Regions from separate parts of the Ensifer sp. YR511 genome, predicted to be linked through region 1. Evidence: predicted binding sites of a transcription regulator. Region 1 holds the regulator's gene; the other holds the start of a gene.
What was found. Region 1 encodes LexA, which represses DNA repair genes until DNA is damaged. Its sites were predicted from a motif close to TGTTCNNNNTGTGTTCNG; they were not measured.
Positions count from the first base shown of each region.

Region 2: ruvC (crossover junction endodeoxyribonuclease RuvC) is a predicted target of LexA. The motif match lies at 2,567-2,584, and genes of this name have one in related genera.

Region 1 covers NZ_FNGR01000005.1:53,789-58,201, reverse strand. Annotated here, with positions in the region: gene BLU15_RS11715 (hypothetical protein) at 1-107, shown strand, start outside; gene BLU15_RS11710 (thermonuclease family protein) at 330-1,064, shown strand; tRNA gene BLU15_RS11705 (tRNA-Cys) at 1,217-1,290, shown strand; gene BLU15_RS11700 (hypothetical protein) at 1,488-1,829, shown strand; gene lexA (transcriptional repressor LexA) at 1,918-2,640, opposite strand; gene BLU15_RS11690 (hypothetical protein) at 2,877-3,173, opposite strand; gene BLU15_RS11685 (hypothetical protein) at 3,497-4,129, shown strand; gene BLU15_RS11680 (hypothetical protein) at 4,256-4,413, shown strand, end outside.
Region 2 covers NZ_FNGR01000021.1:61,118-65,530, forward strand. Annotated here, with positions in the region: gene BLU15_RS27145 (YebC/PmpR family DNA-binding transcriptional regulator) at 1-744, shown strand, start outside; gene BLU15_RS27150 (HAD hydrolase-like protein) at 816-1,445, shown strand; gene BLU15_RS27155 (LLM class flavin-dependent oxidoreductase) at 1,456-2,457, opposite strand; gene ruvC (crossover junction endodeoxyribonuclease RuvC) at 2,628-3,140, shown strand; gene ruvA (Holliday junction branch migration protein RuvA) at 3,207-3,824, shown strand; gene ruvB (Holliday junction branch migration DNA helicase RuvB) at 3,921-4,413, shown strand, end outside.

The DNA of each region.
Region 1 (4,413 bases):
TGATCGTGCTTTCCCACGACATTCCCTCGGTTCGCCGCCGCCGTCGTCGTCTGGCCGTCTGGTGGGCGCGCTGGCGCGGGAAGGCCAACTCCTCGAACGGCTCCTGAGGCGGACGCCGATTTAACGATCTTGTTGTCGAGGGCAGGGCGGTCGGCAGTTTTCGGTTCCTCGCGGCCGTCCCGTAGCAATTCCGAATCTCTCAACAAGGGCCGTGGCCGCGCAGGCGAATGACCGGTTCCTCGCGGTCTTCCCCTCTGTTGGGGTGCCCTCGAAAACTTTTCGGCAACCCATCAAACGCATAATGCGGTCTCGAATCAGGATGGGGACCGATGGCCAAAGCCACTACGAAACGTCGACGCCGCAGTTCGGGCCGAAGCACCAGCAAACAGGGCGGCATGGCGCCGTGGTATCTGGCCGCAGCGCTCACCCTTGGCGGCGTCATGGCCCACGACCATCGCGCCGAGTTGCGGCACTGGCCGGTGGTTTCCGATGTCATGGCCTTTGCATCGCGATCGGAAACGAAGCCGAAGCCTCAGCGCGCGGTTCCTGAAGCGCAGGAGCGCGTTGCGCAGCAGGCGGATAGGCACAAACCAAATCCGAAGCCCAACCCGGCGACGAAGGTTGTCCTGGCCGCCCCGGTGCCGTCGGTGAATGTCGGCGTCACGCCGCCAACCCCTCTCGTGCGGCCGAATGAAGAGGTGAAGACGGCATCCATCCGTACCGATCAGTTCTATTTTTGCGGCATTCGCAACGACAACTGCGTGATCGATGGCGCGACCTTCGTCTTCCATGGCGAGACGATCCGCGTCGCCGATGTCGATGCACCGCGAATCCGCCAGGCAAGCTGCGACAAGGAGCGTTCGCGCGGCTTCTACGCCAAGCAGCGCCTGCGCGAATTGCTGAATGCAGGCGACTTCAGGCTGATCTCGGCGGGAGGGCGATCAGATGCCAAGGCCGGCGAGAAACTGCGCCTGGTCACCCGCGGTGACCAATCTCTTGGACGTGTACTCGTTTCCGAGGGGCTCGTGCGGCCGTGGGAAGGGCGCCCGACGCCCTGGTGCTGAGATCAGCTGGGAGACGCTCGGCGGACATCGTCGATCGTTCTGTGGAAAGTATCCGTCCTGCAATTCGACGGCGCGTTTTTCAGAAAATGCCTCTTGCGGTTTTTCTGCAATCATTCTAAATCCGCGCCAACGCTTGGTTATCCGAGCTGTGAGGCCTCGTGGCGGAGTGGTGACGCAGAGGACTGCAAATCCTTGTACCCCGGTTCAATTCCGGGCGAGGCCTCCAAAAATCTCACCTCGTTAAATTTGGTTTGGCGTTCTGCCTTAGGGCAGCGCGGTAAAATTCGCGACACGTCCGCGCAAGCCACGTCTCCTATGCCTCCGTCGGATCTTATCGCTTCGGTGAATTCGGTAGAGGGGGAACGATGACTCCGCTGAGATCAACCGCATCGGTAGCGTCCGTCAACATTAAGAACGGAGGCAATGGCATCAATGAAAAAGAGACTGATCCTGACGGCGTTGGCGTGTTTTGCGGCGACCGCTATGGAGGCGCGCGCGGACGACCTGGTTTTCCAGCTGAAGAACAACACCGGCGCGGTACTGACGAATTTCTATACGTCGCCGGTCGGCGTCAATGAATGGGAAGACGATGTTTTCGGTCGGCAGGTCCTGAACCCCGGCGAGAGCATGGAGATCACCATTGCCGACGGGCGGGACGTCTGCAAATACGACATGCGATTCGAATTCGAGGAAGGCTCGGCCCTCGATACGACCGAGGACACGCAGGATCTCTGCGAACTCGGCGAATACACGATCCACGAATAAGCGATCTGGATTTCAGGTCGCCTTAAATGGAAAGAGCCTCGCCACTTTCAGTGGCGAGGCTCTTTTGATTCGGCGTTCTGCCTGGAATTCAATGGTAGCGGCGGATCAGCCCGACGAGCTTGCCCTGGATTTTCACGCGATCCGGTCCGAAAATGCGCGTCTCGTAGGCGGGGTTGGCCGCTTCGAGCGCAATCGACGCGCCCTTGCGACGGAAGCGCTTCAGCGTCGCTTCCTCGTCGTCCACGAGCGCCACGATGATGTCGCCGGGATTGGCCGAGTTGCCGTTGCGGATGATCACCGTGTCGCCATCGAAGATGCCGGCCTCGATCATCGAATCGCCCTTTACTTCGAGGGCGTAATGCTCGCCGCTGCCGATCATGTCGAGCGGAACGGTAATGTCATGGGTGTTGTTCTGGATCGCCGAGATCGGCACGCCGGCAGCGATGCGGCCCATCACCGGGACGGAAACAGACGTGCTTTCGGCGACCGTCGCCGGCTTCGGCGTGGCAGGAGCGGCGGCCGGCGGCTTTCCGAGGCTGCCCTCGATCACGCTCGGCGAGAAGCCTCTGCGCGGCTGTTGCTGGCCGGCGGCGTAGGCTTCCGGAAGCTTGATGACTTCGAGCGCGCGCGCCCGGTTCGGCAACCGGCGAATGAACCCGCGCTCTTCGAGCGCCGTGATCAAACGGTGAATGCCGGACTTCGACGCCAGGTCGAGCGCATCCTTCATTTCATCGAAAGACGGCGGTACGCCCGACTCCTTCATGCGTTCGTGGATGAACAGAAGCAATTCCTGTTGCTTGCGGGTCAGCATGGCACGTCGCTCCAGAGGCGTGAAACAAATCAAGAACAGACACTATCTGTTCCATATGTGTTCCGCAAGTGCCTAAAATTCCGTGAATTCAGGCAATTGGCTGCTTCTGTGGGGGGCGATTGGTCACTTTTGCGGGAGCGGGGCGGTTTTCGGCGACGGTTGCGTCCCAAAACAGCGCCGGGCAGGCCGGTCGCGCGCGTGATTCGAACGAATCGCGGCTCTCTTCGCGGAGAGACTTAAGTCGCTTGCGAGGCCGAGCAGGCGTCTTCGAACTCCTTCACCGTCTCGGCGCTGTTGTCTTCCGGAAGCACTGCGTCGGCCGCATCGGTCGCAACGGGCGTATCGCCGTCATAAACGAAGGACTGGATGTAGAACGCGAGCGCGCCCTTCCAAACATTGCGTCCATCGATCTGATGGCACGGTACGGCCCGTTCGAAATCGGTCTGGAGTTCATCCACCGTCGCGGCACTGAGCTTGACGTCAGGCATATTGGGCGATGCGACTATCGAAGCGAGAAGCAGGGCGGCAAGCACGGTGATCGTCCACTTGATGAAGGGGTGGGACTACGGGTTGGTAAACGATGTGAACCGCGCTTTCGTTCCGAAGTCCAGCAAGCATGGCGATCACTCTGCCATGTTCAACAGCTCTTTGCCCGCAGGCTGTGGCTGATTTGCGCCAGCCGCTCCATCTCAACCTCGTCTCGGCCGTTCTTCATGGACCGGCGCGGAGAATGCATCGGAGCTGCCAGCTTTCGCATCGGGCCTGGGGCGCGCAAAAATCCCTGCGGGGAAGGGCCTTCGCCGTCTCGACAGGCCTCTAAAAAAAGATAACTTTGCGTGGAAAGTGGGGTGGTTGCATGCATAGATTGTCGTTGGTGGTGCTCGGCCTGTTGCTCACGGCTGGAGCGGCGTCTGCCGAAGAAGGGCGTTCGAATATCTGGAAACGGATCAACGCCTGGACGGTGGGATCCGATCCTTCCCTGGGAGGCTCGTGTTACGCGGCGACGAGCTATGACGCCGGCGCTATCCTTCGTATCGGCTTTTATCCGCGGGGATCGACGAACCTGGCGTTTCTTTCGATCGGCAATGCCGAATGGAAATCCATCGAGCCGCAGCGGGAATACGATGTTGCCTTGCAGCTCGACCGTGGTCGTCAGTGGCCGGCCGTTGCGTTCGGTGTTGATCTGACCGGCGCCAAGGCCCTTGTCGTCAACTTTTCCAACACCGACTTCTTTACCGAATTCGTTCGCAAGAACACCTTGGCGCTGGCCTTCGAGGGGCGCGTCGTCGCGAGCCTAAGCCTGCGTGATTCGATGAAGGCGGTAAGCGAGATGTTCAAGTGCCAGGAGGCGGTGAGCGCCTTGATCCCGAATGGCGGTCAGGGAGCGGCGAACGATCCCTTTGCGGGCGCCGGTGGCAATGCGCCGAACAACGATCCCTTTGCCGGCGGCGGCCAGACCAAGTCATCGAAAGATCCTTTCGCCATGTGATGGGCAGTCCGCTTGCCGCGGAGAGGTGAATATTCCTAAAATATTGCCTGGGATCGGCTAGGCACCCTCGACAGCGATGCGGGGACCTATCAAAATGCGGGCAAACGGGGGTTTTGCATGCGTAGATTGCTGGTCGGATTGGTAAGCTGTCTGATCGCCGCGGGATCGGCCGCGGCTGAGGAGTCCGAAATCATCAAGTGGAAGGATGTCGACGGCTGGACCGTTGCTTCCGACACCTCGATGGAGGGCTCCTGCTTCATCTCGTCGGTATTCGACGGCGGGGT
Region 2 (4,413 bases), on a different contig from region 1:
GCTGGCCATTCACAGTTCAAGAACATCATGCACCGCAAGGGCCGTCAGGATGCGGTGCGCTCGAAAATGTTTTCCAAGCTCGCGCGCGAAATCACGGTTGCCGCCAAGTCGGGCATGCCCGATCCCGCGATGAACGCGCGCCTGCGCCTGGCGATCCAGAACGCCAAGGCGCAGTCGATGCCGAAGGACAACATCGAACGGGCGATCAAGAAGGCCTCTGGCGGCGACGCGGAGAACTACGAAGAAGTCCGCTACGAGGGTTATGGCCCGGGCGGCGTTGCCGTCATCGTCGAAGCCTTGACCGACAACCGCAACCGCACCGCCTCGAACGTGCGCTCGACCTTCACCAAGGCCGGCGGCGCGCTCGGCGAAACCGGCTCGGTTTCCTTCTCCTTCGATCGCGTCGGCGAGATCACCTACAAGCTCTCCGTCGGTGACGCCGACAAGGTGATGGATGCGGCGATCGAAGCGGGTGCCGACGACGTCACCACCGACGAGGACGGCCACACGATCATCTGCGGTTTCGAAGCGATCGGCGAAGTGTCCAAGGCGCTCGAAGACACGCTCGGCGAAGCCGAAACGGTCAAGGCGATCTGGAAGGCACAGAACACCGTTCCGGTCGATGAAGAAAAGGCGCAGTCGCTGATGAAGCTCATCGACATCCTTGAAGACGACGACGACGTCCAGAACGTCTATTCGAACTTCGAAGTCTCGGACGAGATCCTGGCGAAGCTGTCGGCCTGATTGGGACGACCGTCGCTCGCAGAATTTTCACCCGCGTCCGAAAGGCCGCGGGTTTTTCTTTGGATGGCTCGATGACCTATGAATTCGCGATCTTCGATTTCGACGGCACGCTTGCCGATACGGCGGCGAGTTTCATGACGGCGTGCAACGCGGCTGCACGGCGCTACGGCTTCCGCGAACTCTCGGTCGAGGAGTTCCAGTCGTTGCGCACCATGGGCAGCCGCGAGATCATCGCGCATCTCGGCGTGCCCGTTTGGAAACTGCCGCAGATCGCCACCTTCATGCGCCGTGCTATGGCGACTGAAGCGGCAAGCGTCCGGCTGTTTCCGGGCGCCGCTGAGCTTCTCTGGAAATTGAAGGCGGCGGGCATCGGCATTGCGATCGTGAGTTCGAACGCGGAGCAGGGTATTCGCGCCGCACTCGGCGAAGCGGCAGCGACGATTGATCTCTTCGAATGCGGTGCCGCGCTTTTCGGCAAGGCACAGCACTTCAAGCGTGCGATCCGGCACTCCGGCCTCGATGCGGCTCGCATCCTGGCGATCGGCGACGAGGCGCGCGATATCGATGCGGCGCGAAAGGCGGGCGTGGCGGCCGGTGCGGTTGCCTGGGGCTATGCCGACCCGGTCTTCCTGCAAGGGCTCGGGCCGGATCGGTTCTTTGCCAATCTGGAAGAGATCGCACCCGCTTTCGGGGCGATCTGATCGGCCGGCTTTACGCCGCCTTGGCGAGATCGCGCTGGGCGTCGGCGAAGAGGCGAAGCGAATTCAGCCGCGCCTGCATGTCGAAGATCGGCATGGAGATGATCAGTTCGTCGGCCTTTGTCTGCTCGAGGAACGCCCCGATCTTGCGCCGGATCGTCTCTGGCCCTCCGACCACCGCATACATCATCGAATGGTCGACGAAGATCTTCTCGTCATAGCTCCAAAGCCCATCCATCGACTGGACCGGCGGCGGAAACTGCCCGCGCGCGTTGCGGCGCAGGGCCACGAAGGATTGCTGCATGGAGGTGAAGAGGTAGTTCGCCTCCTCGTCCGTATCGGCGGCAACCCCCATGACGCCGACCATCACCTGCGGCTTGGCAAGGGTCTCGGAGGGGGTAAAGCGCTCGCGGTAGATCTCCAGCGCCGAGAGCAGCATGTCCGGCGCGAAATGCGAGGCGAAGGCGAAGGGCAGGCCGAGCATGCCGGCGAGATGGGCGCTGAAATGGCTTGAGCCGAGCAGCCAGATCGGCACATTGGTGTCGGCGCCGGGCACGGCGATGATCTTCTGGTCCTCGGCGACGGGGCCGAGCAGTGCCTGCAGTTCGACGACGTCGTTCGGGAAGTTGTTGCCGCTCGCCTCCATGTTGCGTCGGAGGGCCTGGGCGGTGCGCATGTCGGTTCCGGGCGCACGGCCGAGGCCGAGGTCGATGCGGCCGGGGTAGAGGGCGGCGAGCGTTCCGAACTGTTCGGCGATGACAAGCGGCGAGTGGTTCGGCAGCATGATGCCGCCGGAGCCGACACGGATCGTCTTCGTCGCTGCCGCCACGTGCGAGATCACGATCGAGGTCGCCGCACTGGCGATGCCCTTCATGCCGTGATGTTCGGCCAGCCAGAAGCGGGTGTAGCCGTTCTCCTCGGCCGCCTGGGCCAGACGGCGCGAATTCTCCAGCGATTGGGCGACGCTGCCGCCTTCAGTGATCGGGGAAAGATCGAGGACGGAGAAAGTCGCCATGGTAAAGGCCTTTATTGAGAGAAATTGATGCAAGGCTATGTAAGCTCAATTTTCCTCAATCCAAGGGCGGTGCCGAAGAAAACCTGAGGCCGCGCCTCAACTGTGCGTATGTTTTTGTTTTGTTCACTTTTTGCTGGCAGCGTCCGGACTGACATCATAGGGTGAAATTCATGCAGACCACGATTCGCATCATCGGCATCGATCCGGGGCTCCGTCGTACCGGCTGGGGCATCATCGAGACGCTCGGCAATTCGTTGCGTTTCGTCGCCTCGGGCACGGTGACGTCGGATGGCGACATGGACCTCGCCTCCAGACTTTGCCAGCTGCATGACGGCCTTGCCGAGGTGGTGCACAGCTATCAGCCACACGAGGCGGCGGTGGAGCAGACCTTCGTCAACAAGGACGCGACAGCGACGCTGAAACTCGGCCAGGCGCGCGGCATCGCCATGCTGGTACCGGCACGCGCAGGCCTCAGGGTCGCCGAATATGCGCCGAACGCGGTCAAGAAGGCGGTGATCGGTGTCGGCCATGGCGAGAAGCAGCAGATCCACATGATGCTGAAGGTTCTGATGCCGAAGGCCGAGTTCAAGGGCAACGATGCGGCGGACGCACTGGCGATCGCTATCTGCCATGCCCACAACCGGCAATCGGTGACGAGCCGGCTTGCCGCATTGATGGCGTAGTTGCGCCCGACACGATAATTTCCGATGGTCCGATGACCATCCAGAACCCACCGCGAGAGACGCCACATGATCGGCAAATTGAAGGGTACCATCGACGAGATCGCCGAGGATCACGTCGTGCTCGATGTGCATGGCGTCGGCTACGTTGCCTTTTGTTCGGCGCGCACGCTGTCCAGGCTCGGATCGGCGGGCGAGGCGGCGGTGCTCTTCATCGAGACGTATGTGCGCGAAGACCAGTTGAAGCTGTTCGGCTTCCTGACGGCGCTGGAGCGGGAATGGTTCCGGCTGTTGCAGAGCGTGCAGGGGGTCGGCTCGAAAGTGGCGCTGGCCGTGCTTTCCACCCTGACGCCGGGGGAATTGGCCAATGCGATCGCGCTGCAGGACAAGACCTCCGTCTCCCGTGCGCCCGGTGTCGGGCCCAAGGTGGCGGTGCGCATCGTCACGGAACTGAAGAACAAGGCGCCGTCCTTCGCCGGCGAGATGTCGGCCTCGATCGGCCTCAAGCAGGAGCTTGGCGAAGGCGTCGCCTCCGCGCCGGTTTCCGATGCGGTTTCGGCGCTCACCAATCTCGGCTACTCGCGCGACCAGGCGGCCAATGCCGTTGCGGCGGCCTTGAAGAACGGCGGCGAAGGCGGCGACAGCGCCAAGCTCATTCGCCTTGGCCTGAAAGAACTGGCGCGATGAACGCTTGCCTTGGCTGGGCACAGAAGGCAGAACGCATCGTGCCCGGCATGATGACGGGTTGCAGCGCTCAGCTGCCCGACCGAATGGAACGAACGCATGACTGACGCCGCACGCCTGATAACGCCGGAAAAGCGCGGTGAAGACCTCGATGCGACCATGCGCCCGCAGACGCTGGATGACTTCACCGGCCAGGCGGAAGCGCGCGCCAACCTGAAGATCTTCATCGAGGCGGCAAAAAATCGCGGCGAGGCGCTGGACCACGTGCTCTTCGTCGGCCCTCCCGGGCTCGGCAAGACGACGCTGGCGCAGATCATGGCCAAGGAGCTCGGCGTCAATTTCCGCTCGACCTCCGGCCCTGTGATCGCCAAGGCCGGCGATCTCGCGGCCCTGCTCACCAATCTCGAAGAGCGCGACGTGCTCTTCATCGACGAAATCCACCGGCTCAATCCGGCCGTCGAGGAAATCCTCTATCCTGCGATGGAGGACTTCCAGCTCGACCTCATCATCGGCGAAGGCCCGGCGGCGCGGTCGGTGAAGATCGACCTGTCGAAGTTCACGCTGGTGGCGGCAACCACCCGCCTCGGGCTTC